DNA from 3 places in the Exiguobacterium sp. s102 genome. Region 1 is predicted to be linked to each of the others. Evidence: riboswitches for the same ligand, from Rfam matches in the RefSeq annotation. Region 1 holds a riboswitch; each other region holds the start of a gene.
What was found. A riboswitch is a leader RNA that binds a small molecule or an ion and turns the genes downstream of it on or off. The one in region 1 is predicted to bind lysine.

Region 1 (6,182 bases):
GGGGAGTGCCGTCATCAATTCACCCATGAAACTGACATCCCCGCTCGCTTCTTTGAATGCTTGAATGTTCGGATGCTCCGCGAGTGTTACAGCTGTCTCAACTGCAATCGCGACACCCGTCCGTGAAGGTACGTTGTATAACATGATGGGTAATTCGACAGCATCCGCGACTGCGGTAAAGTGAGCAATCAAACCGGCTTGTGACGTTTTATTGTAATACGGTGTCACGAGCATCGCTGCATCCGCTCCGAGCCGCTGAGCCGTTTTCGTTTTTTCAATCGTCTGTGCCGTATTGTTCGTTCCCGTACCGGCAATGACCGGAACACGACCTGCCGTGACACGGACTGCTGTCTCAAGTAACGTTTCGAACTCTTCGCTCGAAAGCGTCGATCCTTCACCTGTCGTCCCGGCGACGACGAGCGCTTGGATATTGGCTGCAAGTTGCTGTTCAATCAACTGTTCAAAAACGACTAAGTCGAGTTCACCTGCTGAATTGAACGGTGTCGCTAGTGCTGTTCCTGCTCCTTTGAACATGTTAAATTCCTCCTTAGTATGATTAAGAATGGATGCCGTTTTCTAAAGCATGACGCGCGACCTGGACTGCATTTGACGCCGCGCCTTTTCGAATGTTATCCGCGACACACCACAGATGGAATGTGTTCGCGAGCGTTTGATCTTGACGAATCCGCCCGACGTACACTTCGTCCGTCCCGCTTGCATCAAGCGGCATCGGGTACTGATTTCGCGAAACATCATCAACCAGTACGACGCCTGGCGCGTCAGCAAGTGCTGTGCGAATCGCTTCGACCGTCGTCTCGTTTGAAAACGTCACGTTGATTGCAACCGAATGCGAATTTGTGACGGGAACACGGACACACGTCGCACTGACCGGTAAGTTCGGTTGGTTAAAAATCTTCCGTGTCTCGTCAATCATTTTTTGCTCTTCTTTCGTGTACCCGTCTTCTAAGAAGACATCGATATGCGGCAAGATATTATCATGGATCGGGTGCGGATAGTTGACCGGTTCTTCACCGCGGCTGCCTCGCGCCAAGTCCTCAATTCCTTTTTGACCGGAACCGGAGACTGCTTGATACGTCGTATACGTGATTCGTTCAAAACCTAAGTGTTTGAGTGGTGCCAGGGCAACGACGGATTGAATCGTCGAGCAGTTCGGATTAGCGATCAGTCGGTCGGTGCTGCTGACCGCTTCCGGATTGACTTCTGGTACGACGAGCGGAATCGTCTCTTGCATCCGGAAAGCACTTGAATTATCGACGACAAGTGTTCCGTGTTCTGCCAGCAAGGGGGCATACTGTTCACTGATTGCTCCACCGGCTGCGAATAATGCGACGTCGATCCCGTGATGGATGATGTCTTCCGATAAAGCTGTAATCGTCACGTCCGTTCCATTAAACGAAACGACTTTTCCTGCTGATCGTTCTGAAGCATACGCCGACAGTTGACCGACTGGAAAATCGAGTTCCTTCAAGACTTGTAACATCTTTTGTCCGACGGCGCCTGTCGCACCGATGACTGCTACGTGGTACATGTTCATTCCTCCTTACAGGCTAAACGCGTTCGCGATCGCCGCGACCGTTCGTTCGATATCTGCTTGTGCGATTGTATACGAGATACTGATTTCTGATGTCGTGACTTGATAAAACGTGATGTTCTCGGCACGGAACGTCGCAAATAATTTTGATGCGACGCCCGTTGCGTCACGCATTCCGATTCCGACGACCGATAACTTGGCATGCTCGTTATGACGATCGACTTTAACGGTCGGAAAACGATCGATGATATCTTTCAGTGCCTCTTCGAGAAACTCTTCTTCATCGAGTGGACAAGAGAACGAGAGGAACACGTCACTATCAAAGGTCGTTTGACTGATCATGTCGATATTGACATGGCGATTCGATAACAATTCAAAAATGTCGGCGACTGCTGAATTGGTTTGTGGAACGTGTTTGATTGAAACCGTCAAAACATTTTTCGTTACACTGACGCTCGTGACTGCTTTTTGTTCCATCGTTTCTGTTGCCTCCATGATCCAAGTCCCTCTTTCCGATTCAAGTGTTTTCCCAACAAAGATATGCACGCCGTATTTTTTCCCGAGTTCGACGCTGCGCATCTCCATTACCTTCGACCCCAGTGCACTCATTTCCATCATTTCATCATATGAAATTTGTGGAATCGGCTGTGCCGCTTGATGAATCCGCGGATCCGCCGTATAGACACCGTCGACATCCGTATAGATTTCACAGCGCTTATCAAGGACGGCCGCTAAGGCGACAGCCGTTGTGTCTGATCCACCACGACCGAGTGTTGTAACATCCCCAAGCTCGTTGACACCTTGGAATCCGGCGACGATGACGACATCATAGGTTTCGAGTTTCTTTCGTAACAAGTCCCCGTCAATTTGTTTAATCTTACTTTTTGTATGAACCCCCATCGTGCTGATTCCTGCCTGCGCACCTGTTTGTGATAAGGCTTTTACTCCGACGGAATTTAAGGCGATGCTGAGTAACGAAATCGTTTGTTCTTCGCCGATTGCGAGCAATCGATCGAGTTCACGTCGTTCAGGACGATCCGTGATTGCTTGCGCTTGTGCGATGAGCGAGTCTGTCATCTTCCCCATCGCAGAGACGACGACCACTAATTTTTCACCTTGTTCTGTCCGATTTTTTAAATAATTCGCAATTGACTGAATCTGTTCGACAGTCGCGACCGAGCTACCACCAAATTTAAGTACAGTTGTCACAATCCTATCTCCTTTGTCCCGAAACAGAAAAAAACGACGGGCCGGTAGGAGCGTTCCTACGGCCCGTCGTTATCACGATCGGACAAACGAAGACAAAGTCTTTCGTTCTTTTACGTAAGATAGCGCTCCGAAACATCGGTTTCGGCAGTACAACGGATCTTAACCGTTGTACCAGCAAATGAGAAGAAGCATCTTTCTCATTCACTTCGGCGGATTTCCCCTTTCACATCACTCAGCATGCTCGCTTCAATAAATGATGTTACTGATGTCATCCGCGCCTCTATCTGTCGGTTGTTAGTTACAGTTATAGCAAACATTTTTTGTTAAATCCAGTCATTTGCTAAAATTTTTTCATTTTTCCGTTAATCCGTGAGTTTTTTCTTCGCTTGATCGAGTTGTACAGAAACAGCAGCAAAACCTGTCCCGCCGTAACTTCCTCTTCTTGCTACTGCTTGCACCGGGTCGAGGAGCGGATAAACATCTTCCGCGATGACGGAGTGGAACGTTTGATACGTTTCAAGCGTTAAATCTTTTAAGAAACAATTCGTCTGAACACAATGGAGGACCGCTTTTCCGACGATTTCATGCGCTTCCCGGAAAGGAACACCTTTTGTGACGAGATAATCTGCTAGTTCCGTCGCATTCGAGAAGTCTTGCATTGTCGCCTTCTTGAGCGCTTCTGTCTTAAACGTTGCTGATTCGAGCATTCCCGTAAAGATTTGAACGGATTGTAAAACGGTATCTGCCGTATCGAAGACACCTTCTTTATCTTCTTGCATGTCTTTATTGTAAGCGAGCGGTAATGCTTTCATCGTCGTCAGGAACCCCATCAGGTTTCCATAGACACGCCCTGTTTTTCCGCGAATCAATTCAGCGAAGTCCGGGTTTTTCTTTTGTGGCATCATGCTCGAACCCGTTGAAAATGCATCTGACAATTCGATGAATGAAAATTCTTGCGACGCCCAGATGATGATTTCTTCACAAAAGCGTGAGAGGTGCATCATGACCGTCGAAGCAATCCCGAGGTATTCAATGACGAAGTCACGGTCCGATACAGCATCGAGGCTGTTCGGATAGACGTGCTCAAATCCGAGCAGTTCCGCTGACTTGAAACGGTCAATCGGGAATGTCGTCCCGGCGAGTGCCCCAGCACCGAGCGGCGAAATCCGAATCCGTTTCAAATTATCTGTCAGACGATCTACGTCACGGTCGAACATCCAAAAATACGCGAGTAGATGGTGTGCAAGTGAAATCGGTTGTGCCCGCTGTAAGTGGGTATACCCCGGCATGACGGTTTCGATGTGTACATCCGCCTGTTCCGTGATCACCGTCTGTAAGTTGCGGAGGCTTTCGATTAAATCAAGCACATGTTGTTCCATCCACAAATGTAAATCCGTCGCAACCTGGTCGTTCCGACTTCTCGCTGTATGCAACTTCCCTGCGACCGGTCCGATTTGTTCCGTCAGCAACCGTTCGAGATTCATGTGGATGTCTTCGTCAGCAAGCGAATAGACATGTGTTCCAATCGAAGCTTGTAACGTCTTGAGACCCGCTTCGATTTTTTTCCATTCCGTCTCTTCTAGGATACCTTGTTGATACAACATATTGGCATGGGCGAGACTTCCTTCTAAATCAACTGCCGCAAGCTTTTGGTCGAATGAAATCGATGCCCCAAACGCTTCAGCCTGAGCGGAAGCCCCTTCTGTAAACCGTCCGCCCCAAAGTTTCGTCATTTTGTCACGCCTTCCTGCCGATGAACACTTGCGTGTGTCGCAATCGCAAGACCGTGCAATTTAATGAATCCTTTCGCTGCTTCATGATCGAACGCATCTTCTTTCGTATACGTCGCAAGCTTCTCGTCATAAAGTGACACCGGTGACTGACGTCCTGTGACCGTCGCATTCCCTTTGTAGAGTTTGACCCGTACTTCGCCCGTGACGTCTTGTTGCGTCGCTTTTAAGAATGCTTTCAGACCTTTCGTTAACGGTGCGTGGAACAAACCGTTGTAGATTGTTTCTGCATATTGTTGACTTAAAATCGGTTTGAAGTGAGCGACGTCTTTCGTCAATGTGATGGTCTCGAGTGCGGCATGGGCTTTTAGCAAGACCGTTGCTCCCGGGCATTCATACACTTCCCGCGATTTGATTCCGACGAGACGGTTCTCGACGTGGTCAATCCGTCCGACACCATGTGCTCCGGCGATGATGTTGAGTTCTGTAATCAACTTCGCCAGTGGGTAGACTGTTCCGTTGATTGAAGTCGGAACACCCGCTTCAAAACCGATAATGACTTCTTCTGCTTGATCCGGTGCTTCTTCCGGTGCGACCGTCAGTGCATAAGCATCTTGCGGCGGTTCTGTCCAAGGGTTTTCAAGGACACCACATTCGTTACTCCGTCCCCAAAGGTTCATATCGATTGAATATGGGCTGTCGAGATTGATTGGAATCGGGACATTGTTGTCTTTTGCATAAGCGATTTCCTCTTCACGTGACCATTTCCATTCCCGTACAGGGGCGATGACTTCCAGTGAAGGATCGAGTGCTGCGACCGAAACTTCAAACCGGACTTGGTCATTTCCTTTTCCTGTACAACCATGTGCAACGGCCGTTGCGCCATGTTGATGCGCAACTTCGACGAGCTTTTCAGCAATCAGCGGGCGAGACAGTGCCGAAATCAGTGGATACGCGCCTTCGTAGTGGGCGCCGTATTGAAGTGCTGGTAAGACGAATTCATTTGCGAATTCTTCTTTGACATCAAGAACAATCGATTCGACGGCTCCGACGAGCAACGCTTTTTCTTTGATGACAGTCAAATCTTTTCCTTCGCCGACGTCCATACATAAAGCGACGACATCATAATCCTTACTCAACCATTTGATTGCCACCGATGTATCAAGTCCCCCAGAATACGCTAAAATTAATTTTTGTTTCGTCATTATTAATTCCTCCCTGATTTCGAATTCATCTGTCTGTATAAAAATTCATTATTAATTATATATATACATAGACTTTCAAAAAAAGAAACCCTTTTTACAGGATTTCTTTAAAATTTCTCAATTAAACTTTCTTTTCCATCGTTCGGTGTGGGATGCCGGCATCATCAAATTCGTCGGACATGATGTTGTATCCTAAGCCTTGATAAAAAGGAATCGCTTGAACTTGAGCACCAAGCGTCAAGATGCTCCGACCCTCTCGTCTCGCCACGCGTTCCATTGCTCGCATCAGCTCACCGCCGTAGCCTTTCCCACGTGTCGCAGCTAGCGTCGCAACACGTTCGACCTTCATCCGTTGATCGTCGTAGGGACGTGTCCGTCCTGTCGCGACAGGGCGATTTTGTTCGTCAAGGACAAGCAAGTGAATCGCTGTTTCGTCATGGGTATCATATTCAAGATTACGAGGAACCCCTTGTTCTTCGACGAAGA
Region 2 (6,182 bases), on a different contig from region 1:
GAACGTTACCGGACAATCGATCAGACGGCTACATGGCAAGCGCCCGAGCCGGTCCCGGGGTATCCGGATGCCGTCTTCGAACTCGGGTCTTCGGAACAATTTTCCGTTCCAATCATCGGTCTTCACTTTAAACCGAGTGAGCAGTTCATCGGACTCGGGAATCGGCCGGACTGCCATGGTGTCAGTCATGGCACATACGGGTCGGCGGAAAGCTTATGTAAAATCGGAAAATATATCCGCAGCCGACTTGAAGAAGGGGATTGACACTATTTTTCCAATCCGTAATAATAGATTTGTATTAGCACTCTTATTGTTAGAGTGCTAAAAAAGAACTAGGGGGCATCGGAAATGGAAACGAAACAGTTCAAGGCAGAGTCGAAACGTTTACTCGAAATGATGATTCATTCCATCTACACACATAAGGAAATCTTTTTACGTGAGTTGATTTCGAACGCTAGTGACGCGATAGACAAGATTTATTACAAAGCATTGACGGACGAGACACTGACATTCGAAAAGGATGCCTATAAGATTACGATTGAACCAAACCAAACGACACGACAGCTCGTCATTCGTGATACGGGAATCGGGATGACGAAAGACGAGCTCGAAGCGAATCTCGGAACAATCGCGAAGAGTGGGTCACTTGCCTTTAAGGCGGAGAATGCCGCGCAAGACGGACACGACATCATCGGACAGTTCGGTGTCGGCTTTTATTCGGCATTCATGGTCGCGGATGTGGTCACGGTCATCACGAAACCATTCGGTAGCGAAACAGCGTACAAGTGGGAGTCGCACGGTGTCGACGGTTATACGATTGAAGAAGTCGAAAAAGCTACAGTCGGGACGGAAATCACGCTGCACATCAAAGCGAACGAAGAAGATGAAAATTATGATGAGTATTTAGATACACATCGTTTGCGGACGATCGTCAAAAAGTATTCCGACTTCATCCGCTATCCGATTGAGATGGAAGAGACGGAACGTCAACCGATTGAAGGATCGGACGAGATGGAAGAAGTGAAGGTCGTCAAGACAATCAACAGCATGGTGCCGATTTGGCGGAAAAATAAACGGGAGTTGACGGACGAGGATTACACGAACTTCTATCAAGAAAAACGATATGGATTTGATACACCAGTCAAGCACATCCATATCAGTGCAGATGGTGCCGTCCGTTATCAATCGATTTTATTCATTCCGGAGCAACCGTCCTTCGACTATTATTCGAAAGAGTTCGAGAAAGGGCTTGAACTGTATGCGAACGGCGTCTTGATCATGGAAAAATGCAGTGACCTCTTGCCGGACCACTTTAGCTTCGTCAAAGGGATGGTCGACTCGGAAGACTTGTCACTCAATATTTCACGTGAGTTGTTGCAGCACGACCGCCAACTCAAATTGATTGCAAAAAACATTCAAAGTAAGATTAAGACGCAACTTGAAGGACTGCTTCGTGACGATCGCGAGAAGTATGAAGCCTTTTATCAAGCCTTTGGTCGTCAATTGAAGTTTGGAATCTACAATGATTACGGCATGCATAAAGAGACGGTCAAAGATCTTGTCCTGTTCCACTCGGCAAAAGAGAAGAAGCTGGTCACGCTCGCTGAATACGTCGCGGCGATGCCGGAAGATCAAAAATACATTTACTATGCTTCAGGGGAAAGTACGGACCGTTTAGATAAGTTGCCACAGTCGGAGCTTGTCAAAGACAAAGGGTTCGACATTCTGTACTTTACGGAAGAAATCGATGAGTTCGCGATTCAAATGTTGCTCAACTATGAAGGAAAAGAATTTAAATCGGTTACGAGCAGTGATCTTGGCATCGAGCAAGCGGATCAAGCAGAAACGACCGAAACACAAGTCGAGATGTTTACAGCGATGCAAGAAGTGCTTGCTGGGCAAGTCAAAGAAGTCAAAGCTTCTTCACGCTTAAAATCACATCCGGTCTGCTTCGCGACGGATGGTGCCGTTTCGATTGAAATGGAGAAAATTCTTAAATCGATGCCGAACAACCAAGATGTTTCAGCCGTGAAAATTTTAGAGTTGAACACGTCGCATGACGTCTTCCAAGCCATTGAAACGGCCTTTAAAGAAGACCGTACGAAATTTGAACGCTATACGAAATTAATGTACCAACAAGCGTTGCTCATGGAAGGCTTGCCAATCGAAGATCCAGTTGCGTTTGCAAATGAAGTGTGTGCCTTGATGGTGTAAGAATGATCGCTTCAGCGTGTAGACAAACGCTTATGAAGCGTGAACATGCGATATCGAATTGCAATTCGTTCGTGCTTTCCTGTATTTCTCTCACGGTATTACCTAAAAAGCATCACGTTTCGTTGACTCCTACGGGGAAAAGTGCGTTTTTAACGCACTTTCAGAGGCAGGCAAGACCCTGCTCGTTGTCCGTGAGGATCAAGGAGCAACGGCTTGCGCCTCGCCCGAGGAAAGCAACGAAAAAAAGACGCTTTTTATTTCTCCATACCATGTTGTCTACAACTTAAAAAAGGGATTGCACATCACGGTAGATGGCAATCCCTTCTTTTTTTCTCGTCTCGGCTAAGCTGAGCGTTATTTTTTTATTATTCAGCGCGAAGTTCAGTTGGTACTTTGCCGCGTTTCGAGACGACATTCAGGACGACGAGTGCGAGTAAGAAGGCGATAAGTGCACCGATGAAGCCGATGATTGATGAATCGGTTAAACCGAGCACAAGGTAGCCGACTGCCGATGTCGCTGCACCAACCAACGCATACGGAAGTTGTGTCGTGACGTGATCGATATGATGCGAACCGGCACCTGTCGAACTGAGAATCGTCGTATCGGAAATTGGTGAACAGTGGTCTCCGAAGACGGATCCGGCAAGAACGGCAGCGAGCGTCGGAAGTAAGAGATTCGGTTCGACCGCCATGATGAGGTCAGCACCGATCGGCAGCATGATACCGAATGTTCCCCAACTTGTACCTGTCGAGAATGCCATTAAGCTTGCAATCAAGAACAATAAGAAGGGGAGGTACGAAGCAGAAATCGACTTACTGACGAAGCTTGCTAAGTACTCACCTGTTTTCATGTCACCGATAACAGCGATGATTGTCCAAGCGAATAATAAGATGACGACAGCAGGCCACATGGATTTCATCCCAGCCCAGATGCTGTGTCCGTATTCGCGCGCCGGGATTTTCCGACCAATCAACATCAGGAAAGCAACGACTAAACTGATGACGACACCAGCAACGAGTGAACGTGTTACGTCTGTCGCTTCAAATGCACCAATCAACGTAAATGCACGATTGTCAGCAGCGAGTGCCTGAGCACCGGTAAAGAGTAATGCGGAAACCGTTGCAATGACGAGAACGATAATCGGAACGACGAGGTCACGTACTTTTCCACCTTCGTGTTCTTTGACTTCCTCTGCCATCCCCATCGGTGTTCCTTTACTTGCGTCGAAAAGTTCACCTTTTAATGCACGAAGTTCATGCGTCCGCATCGGTCCGACCGCAATCCCTGTGTACGCGATGTAAAGCGTCAGCAATAGAGCGAAAATCGCATAGAAGTTGAGTGGCACGATCATCATGAAAGCACTGAATGCGGAATACTCCGTAATCGAATGTGTCGTCAAGATACCCGCGATGATTGAGATGATGAACGCTCCCCAACTTGAAAGCGGGCTGATGACACAGACTGGAGCAGCCGTCGAGTCAATAATATAAGCAAGTTTTGCACGCGAGACGCCACGACGGTCCGTTAACGGACGACTGACATTCCCGACAGCAAGACTGTTGAAGTAATCATCGATGAAGATTAAAATACCTAAACCAAATGCTGCGAGGCGAGCGCCGCGCGCTGTCTTGACGTGTGTTGTTGCCCATTCACCGAAGGCATGTGCACCGCCCGATGTTTGGATAAGCGTCGATAGAACACCGAGTAATAGTAAGAAGATGAGTAATAAGACGTTCCATTCATTTAACGCCCCATCCGCCCAAAATAGACTAAAGATGTTTTTGCCGAGATAGACGACCGTATCGATTGGATTAAAGCTATGCAGCAATAAAGCACCAATCAAAATACCGACACCAAGTGAAATAACGACTTTGCGCGTCACGATTGCAAGTGCGATTGCAATGACAGCTGGAATGAGCGCAACGATTGAATCTGAATAATTGACCATTGTGTGGTTCCTCCTCTTTTTTTAGAAGATGAGACCCATTGCATATAAAAAAGCAAGGGCACCGGCAACAAAGCCGACACCCTTGCTGGATGCGTCTTTCTTAGCCGAATTGGAGCGCTCCATACAAAACACGTATGGCAATCGAACGGGTATTTCCCAATTCGACCAGTACCATCAAGTCAGACACTTGACGATACTTCGGCAGCATTACCTTTCCTTGATCGTCCTCGTTGTCATCCTCAGATCAAATACTCATTAAGACCGCGCCTCTACCTCATCGATAGAATAGTCATATTCTTTTAATAAGAAAACCTTATCATATTTCAGAAAAAAGTTTCAAGTCTGTTTTTAAAAAAAGTAGTAAAGTCTGTTCAAAAGGAACAATGAAGTTATTCGGCGTTCATCCGATTTAAATGGGCAGCACCGATGACACCGGCATTTCCTTCCAATGCAGCTAAGCGAATGATTGTTTTTTGACGTAACGTCGGGTAGAGACGGGCATTGACGGCTTGTAAGAGCTCTTCCCAAAATAAATCGGCGGAAGCCGTAACACCGCCACCGATGATGACGGCTTCCGGATCAAGTGTGTGAATGATGTTCGCTACGCCTGTTGCTAAATGATTTACGAAACGAAGCCTTTCCTGTGTATTGCCAAGAAGTTGTGCAATAGAAGATTCATTTAATGAATCAGCCCGCGTCTGAAGAGCCGTACCGCTTGCTAATCCTTCGAGTGAGCCTTTGTTCAAGACGTGATGTTCCGGTCCAGAAGCATCGATGATCGTATTTCCGATTTCACCAGCATATCCGTGTGCGCCTCGAATCAACGTCTTTTGATAGACATATCCACCACCGATTCCTGTACTGACTGTCATGTAATAGATGGATGTATAGTCTTGTCCTGCCCCGAACAATGCTTCGCCGAGCGCGGCGGCATTTGCATCATTTTCAAGGGAAACCGGGATGTTGAAGAACTCTTCTAACGGGCGAACTAAATTTACATCGTCCCAACCCGGCAGGTTTGGAGGTGACAATAGCCGACCCGTTGCTGCATCAAGCGGACCAGGCGCTGCGATACCAATTCGTTCGACTTCAAATTCTTCAAGTAGCTTTTGGATGGCTTGTCTTAAATGTTTAATTGTATAGTCCGGGCCAGCAGCCGCCTCTGTCAAAAATCGATATTGTTTTACGACATGGTGCTGATTGATTGCGGCAACACGCGTGTGAGTCCCACCAAGATCAATTCCGATGTGAAGTCGTTGTTTCGGTGTTGGATTTGGACCAGTCAATAGAAGTTTCCCCTTTCCAGAAACGGTACAAGTTACTTTTGCCGGAATCAGAACCGTGTCTCCGGCGGTATAACGCAATTGGTTGATGATCAGCGTGCCACTGATGATAGTGATGACTTGGAAGGAAGTTCGTGGTGCAATCGTAATCATGTCATGGATGGCCCATTCCTCGACAAAAAAATAGGCGTTGGTTGTCAGTAGTCTTGAACAAAAAGAGGTCGGTACATAAGGCTCCTCGTACTGGAAATGAGGAAATTGAATGACTTCGAGTGCTTCTTTAAGGTGGAGTTGACGCGGTTTGTTGGTCGAATGGTCAATTCGATCGTAATCGTACAACCGGTACGTGGTATCAGAGTTCTGCTGGATTTCGATGACAAGACACCCTTCGGTTAAAGCATGAACAGTACCTGCTGGAACGTAAAAAAAATCGCCGGGTGAAACAGGCAAATCAATTAAGCCGGAAGTTAAATCGTCTTCACGGACAGCGCGCAACAAATCAGCTTTTGTTTTGAAGTCATGCCCATAAATAATGGTGGCGTCTGCCGGACAATCGACGATATACCAGCATTCATTTTTCCCGTAAGGCTGTCCTTCTAGGCGACAGGCATCATGATCGTCAGGATGGACTTGAACGGATAAATCATCCGCAGCGTCAATCCACTTAATGAGTAAAGGAAAAGCTTCCGTTGTGTCCATCCCAAAGATTTCAGGGTGATTTGACCATAAATCCCGT
Region 3 (6,182 bases), on a different contig from region 1:
CACTTCGATCACCAATAAAATACCATAGCCATGGATAAAGCTGATTCCGTGATCGATTCCGAACAACTGTCTGAGTCCAAAAACAAAGAAGTAATAGGCAATGACATGAAAAACGATGACGATTTTGGCAGCAATCGGTGGAATCGTCCGCACGAGCATTCCCATCATGACGATGACGAGAATCGGAATGTTGAAAAATCCTGTGAACTGACGAATCAACGTCCAAAGACCGTCTGGTGCATACATTAAGAATGGAGCGACGACAAATGAAATCAAGGCAACGATCGTTCCGAAGATTTTACTGACACGGATCAACTGCCGATCGGTCGCTTCTTTCGCAAAGACCGGACGATAAATGTCGAGTACGAACAACGTCGCGATACTATTTAAGAGTGAGTTGAATGAACTAAAGACTGCTCCCAGCAAGACGGCCAAGAAAAATCCCATCAATGAGACAGGGAGCAACTCCGTGATTAATTTCGGATAGGCCAAATCTCCACTCGCTAGATTATCTCCATACAAATGGTACGCAATCACACCCGGAATCAACATGAACACCGGGACGAGTAGTTTCAGGAAGCCTGTCATCAAGACACCCTTTTGTCCCTCTTTTAAGTCCTTTGCTCCAAGCACGCGCTGAATCACATATTGATTGAGTGACCAATAGAAGAGATTCGCAAACAAAATCCCTGTAAAAATCGAAAAGAACGGAACGGCGTCGGTTGACGACCCAATCGCATTCAATTTTTCAGGGTGTGTCGTTGCGAGACGCTTCATCCCGTCGACCATGTTTCCGTCCCCGAGTGCAAAAAAACCAAGAATCGGAACGAGGAAACCGATGATGACAAGGCCGACTCCATTTAATGTATCGGAGACGGCGACAGCCCGTAGTCCTCCGAAAATTGCATAGAGGGCCCCGATGATCCCGACAACCCAAATGACGAGCCACAGCGACTGCGTATAACTCAATCCAAATAACTCCGGTACGTTAAACAGTTGTAAGACGGCAATCCCGCCGGAGTAAAGCATCGATGGAATCGTCACGCACATGTAGCCAAGTAAGAATAAGAGCACCGTCATCCGCCGGACCGTTTCATCATAGCGCTGACTTAAAAATTCAGGTAACGTCGAAATCCCCATCCCCAAAAACTTAGGCAACAGGTAGATCGCCATGATGATGGCAGCAAACCCTGCCGTGACTTCCCACGCCATGCTCGACATATTCCCCATGAACGACTGACCGTTCAAACCAATCAGTTGTTCTGCCGAAAGGTTGGTCAGAAGCAAGGAACCGGCAATAAAGATTCCGCTTAGTCCACGTCCTGCCAAAAAATATTCGTCAACTCCCTGTTCCTTTCCTCGTGTCATGCGATAGGACACATAAGCAACGAGCGCCATGAAGAACGCGGCCGAACCCAGTGTCAAAATCAATTCATATGTACTCATTTCACACTTCCTCCATCTCAATCGTTTTAGTAGGTTTACTGTAAAGAATTTATTCCTTATTCTTACTTTATTGAAACAATATTTTTAGATAAAAATAAAATTATTAAAAAGAAATAATCCAATTACGGATTGACATACTTGCAGGGACATATCATGGAAAGAAACTAAAAAAATCTTTCGGAAAACCACTCGGTTCTTTTATACACAAAAAACCCTCTCGCAAGTGAGAGGGTTTTGGTGTGTAGACAAACTATTAATAAGCGTAAACATGCGATAACGAGAGACAATCCGTCACGATACTACCTAAAAAGCGTCATGTTTCGTTGACTCCTAAGGGAAAAGTGCGTTTTCAACGCACTGTCAGAGGCAGGCAAGACCCTGCTCATTGTCCGTTAGGATCAAGGAGCAACGGCTTGCGCCTCGCCCGAGGAAAGCAACGAAAAAAGACGCTTGATCTCCCGATTCCCGATAACACTTTGCTTATAGTCTGACCTCTCGTAAGCGAGAGGGTCCTTTAGCTTATACTATTATTTTTTCGGATGTTTCGGAAACTCCATCTCATCATACCGGACAACCGATGTCCGGTGTTTGACTTTATGTCCGAGCCAGAAGACCAAGAATAACGGAATTCCGATATACGTTGCTGCAATCCCAACCCAGTCGATTTGATCAGCGAGGAACGCGGCATAGTTTTGCCCAACGATAACGAGGAAACACAGGCCAAATGCGAATAGCGGACCAAACGGGAACGCCGGTGCAACGTACGGTAAGTCACGTAACGCATGCCCTTGGGCGACGAAACCTTTTCGGAAACGGTAATGGCTGATCGCGATCCCGAGCCACGCGATAAATCCTGTCATTCCGGAAGCATTCAGTAACCAAAGATAAACTTGTCCACCGAACATCGACGTCAAGAAACAAAGCGCACCAATCGCCCCTGTCGCGAGTAACGCATTCCGCGGCACACCGTTTTTTGAGACTTTCGCAAATAGTTTCGGTGCATCACCTTGTCGTGCCAGTGTGTAGAGCATCCGGGTTGAAGCATACATCCCGGAGTTCCCGGCAGACAAGACGGACGTCAAGATGACCGCATTCATCAATGCTGCTGCAAACACGAGTCCTGCTTTTTCGAAGACGAGTGTGAACGGACTGACGGCAACATCCGTAATATCATTTGAGACAAGGCTCGGACTTGTGTATGGAATCAACATTCCGATGACGAAGATCGCAAATACATAAAATAATAAAATGCGCCAAAACACCTGTTTAACTGCTTTCGGGACATTTTTTTCAGGATCTTCCGACTCGCCTGCTGCGATTCCGATGAGCTCCGTCCCTTGAAAGCTAAAACCTGCGACAAGAATGATACCGATGACAGCTGGAATCCCTCCGACAAACGGTGCATCACCTAAGCCAAAGTTTTTGAACCCTGCTGGTGGCTCCGAAGTAAAGATACCAAAAATCATCGCGACTCCTACACCAAGAAACACGATGACCGTGACGACTTTAATCATCGCAAACCAGTACTCGGCTTCACCGAATCCTTTGACCGAAAAATAATTTAATCCAATCATTAAAAGTAAAAACAGCGCGCTAAAATAGACGCCCGGAATGTTCGGGAACCAGTAATGCATGACGATTTGTGCTGCGACGAGCTCGACGGCAATCGTGACGGCCCAGTTGTACCAGTAGTTCCATCCTAAGGCGAACCCGAATGAAGGGTCGACGAACTTCGTCCCGTACGTCGAGAATGATCCTGCGACCGGCATATAGGCGGCCATCTCCCCAAGGCTCGTCATCAAGAAGTAGACCATCAATCCGACGATTGTATAAGAAAGTAACGCACCACCCGGTCCTGCCGCTGCAACAGAGGCACCTGACGCGATGAATAAACCGGTCCCAATCGCTCCGCCAATTGCAATCATCGACATATGCCGGGCTTGAAGCCCTCGTTGTAGCCCTTCTGCTGTGGAATCAAGGGGGTGTTGTTGCTGTTGTAAATTGTTCATGTCTGTCGCTTCTCTCTTTTTATAATTTTTGAGAGGGCGTAAAAAAGCGCCCTCACCTTCCAAGAGGAAGATGAGAACGCAACATATCGATGATGCGTCTCATTCTACCGTCGTGAAAGATAGCTCCCCATAAACCGCAAACGGTTCATGACAGTATTAGACCTGTTTGATCTAATCCCAATCGCTGACTTTCAAAGTAGTCTACGATTTCGGCAATTCTTCCTTTTGAGCTATTTCATCTGCCGCTTGACGACATCCGTAACCCGACTCATAAGAATCGCAACCTCCATCCCACTGGTTGAGTGAGAACTAATTAAGTTGATTTACTAATTCATTACTTCGACATAGTACATAATATGTTTCTTGTTTGTCAATTTATATTTTTGAATCCTACCGTGCTCATAGTAAAATTCCGATATTTTTAGTACACTAAATGGTAGAAGGTAGTACAGAAAGGATGTTGCTCAGATGGGACAAGAACAACATGACCAATTGACATATCGATTAGAAGAACAAATGCGCGTGATTCTCCGGACGTTGCGCCGTGAGTTGAATCAACTGTTTGAAGGTACTGCCACGCGAAGTGAATTCTTCATCTTACGTAGCTTATCTGAAAACGGCCCCCAGCGTCCGACATTACTCGCGGAACAGTTCGAACTTGCGACAAGTCAGGTCACCGCTTTGACAGATAAACTTTATAAGACCGGTTTTGTGACACGGACACGTTCGACGGAAGATCGTCGTTCAATCGTCCTTGCCTTGACTGACGAGGGAGAGGCCGCTTTTCGGAATCTCGAAGTCGTCCGTCGCAAATATCTTCAGGAGCGATTCGGCACTTTGTCTGAAGAGGAACTGAACGTGATGATCCATGTATTTGATAAAATCCTCGCGACAATGGATGAAGAAGTCGTCTCATCCAATTAATAAATTAAAAATCAAGAGAAGGACAGAGGTTTTATTCTGTTTTTCTTTTTTTATTCTAAACATTCAGACCTCCTATACCGTTAGTAGAACGAGTATACTCAAAGTATATAATTGGAAGTATACTGCAGGGGGAGTTGGGAGGATTTGTTGTCTATTATGAATAACTTCATCATAAATTTTTGTCTCTTATTCACGACGATCACGCTTTTATTTTTACCTTTTCGAAATCAACCAAGAATTACACCAAAATCAAAGCTTGAATCACGCCTTATTTTAGGTTGTGTAGCTGGTGCAATTGCTGTACTCCTCATGTTCAACAGCATTCAAATTGATATTGCCCGGATTGACTTACGTATCATTCCTGTCGCGATTGCCACATTATTTGGCGGATTGCCTAGTGCCTTCATCACGGGAGTCATGATTATCGGAACGCGTTTTTTAATTACACCTGCTGATCAAATCGAAGGAGCGATTCTCGCTTCCGTCATCATGATTTTATTCATTTTGACAATTGGCATAGCACGCAGATTTTTACGTAATACATTGCTGACTTTTGAATTAATGATCGGAATCGGTATTCTCTATTCGTTACCAGCTATCTATGCACTGACAAACAGTTGGGAAACGTTTTTCAAAGTATCGGTTACGTACATTTTCTTTAATTTATTAGCCGGCCTCGTCACCTATCGCTTATTAGCCGAACTGCGACGACATTTTGAAAATATCCAGTACCAGCAAAAACTTGCGATGACCGACGCCTTGACGGGTCTCGCTAATCGCCGACGTCTGGACGACTCCCTATCACTCGTCGGATCGGATGACGATGGATATTCACTTATCCTGATCGATATCGATTTCTTCAAACACGTTAACGATACATATGGTCATGATGCGGGCGACGATGTGTTGCGGCAACTCGGAACGACACTTGCCTCTATTGTACGTCCGGATGATTTAGTCGGTCGGTACGGCGGAGAAGAATTTTTGATCATTTTACCGAACACATCATTGAAGGATGCGAAAAAAATCTCTGAATTAGCGCGGACGACAGTCGCCCGTAACCTGTTCCCGACTGCACATGTACCTGATTTGAAGATTACGATTTCGTTAGGAATTGCCCATTCGGGTGGATCCCATACATCACTCGAAGCATTGCAACAAGCGGATAAAGCACTCTATGCTTCAAAAGAGCACGGACGTAACCAAAGTACGATTTATACGAAACAGCTGGAATTCCGTCAAGCGTAATCTAACGTTATATCCGACTAGCACCAAAAGTGCCATTCCCTCACATCGGAATGGCACTTTTTAGTTCATTTTTTAGACAGTCCCAAGGCCTGTCTGAGGAAAACCAATACTTTCAACTGTTCCGAAGACGATCATCTGACTGAGCTGATTTGCCATATACTCGGAGGAATACGGACGATCATTTCGTAACCACGACATCAAGAGCCCGAGTTGACCACCAATGACGTAGTTCAGTAATAAATCCCGATCCACCGGAACAGAGACACTTGTCGTCTCCCGGAAAGCAAGACGGTAGTTTTCTTTTAACGTATCCAAGAAACGGGAGATGAACGTCTTGACTGTTCCTTGGAGCAGCATCGTCCGGTAAAAGCGCTCGTTTTGCTCAATGTGGATGAACAAACGTGCAAAGTAACGACTGACGCGTTCGACTGTCGGAGGCTCGGCCGATTGTTTTCCTGTAATCCGAATCGCTTCTGCGAGCAACGTCATGTGCTCCTCAACGATTTGATCCAGCAAATCGTATTTATCTTTATAGTGCGCATAGAAGGTCGAACG

Region 2: another riboswitch for lysine. It lies ahead of KNQ02_RS10690 (Na+/H+ antiporter NhaC family protein); the one in region 1 lies ahead of KNQ02_RS11935 (aspartate kinase).
Region 3: another riboswitch for lysine. It lies ahead of KNQ02_RS13300 (amino acid permease); the one in region 1 lies ahead of KNQ02_RS11935 (aspartate kinase).

Annotation. Positions count from the first base shown of each region.
Region 1 covers NZ_JACSML010000004.1:173,640-179,821, forward strand. Annotated here, with positions in the region: gene dapA (4-hydroxy-tetrahydrodipicolinate synthase) at 1-534, opposite strand, end outside; gene KNQ02_RS11930 (aspartate-semialdehyde dehydrogenase) at 557-1,549, opposite strand; gene KNQ02_RS11935 (aspartate kinase) at 1,562-2,761, opposite strand; lysine riboswitch at 2,874-3,052, opposite strand; gene argH (argininosuccinate lyase) at 3,124-4,494, opposite strand; gene KNQ02_RS11945 (argininosuccinate synthase) at 4,491-5,696, opposite strand; gene KNQ02_RS11950 (GNAT family N-acetyltransferase) at 5,818-6,182, opposite strand, start outside.
Region 2 covers NZ_JACSML010000003.1:183,660-189,841, reverse strand. Annotated here, with positions in the region: gene KNQ02_RS10700 (hypothetical protein) at 1-264, shown strand, start outside; gene htpG (molecular chaperone HtpG) at 349-2,214, shown strand; gene KNQ02_RS10690 (Na+/H+ antiporter NhaC family protein) at 2,580-4,163, opposite strand; lysine riboswitch at 4,268-4,443, opposite strand; gene manA (mannose-6-phosphate isomerase, class I) at 4,553-6,182, opposite strand, start outside.
Region 3 covers NZ_JACSML010000006.1:85,713-91,894, forward strand. Annotated here, with positions in the region: gene KNQ02_RS13295 (solute:sodium symporter family transporter) at 1-1,446, opposite strand, end outside; gene KNQ02_RS13300 (amino acid permease) at 1,974-3,455, opposite strand; lysine riboswitch at 3,568-3,752, opposite strand; gene KNQ02_RS13305 (MarR family winged helix-turn-helix transcriptional regulator) at 3,924-4,379, shown strand; gene KNQ02_RS13310 (GGDEF domain-containing protein) at 4,536-5,627, shown strand; gene KNQ02_RS13315 (TetR/AcrR family transcriptional regulator) at 5,700-6,182, opposite strand, start outside.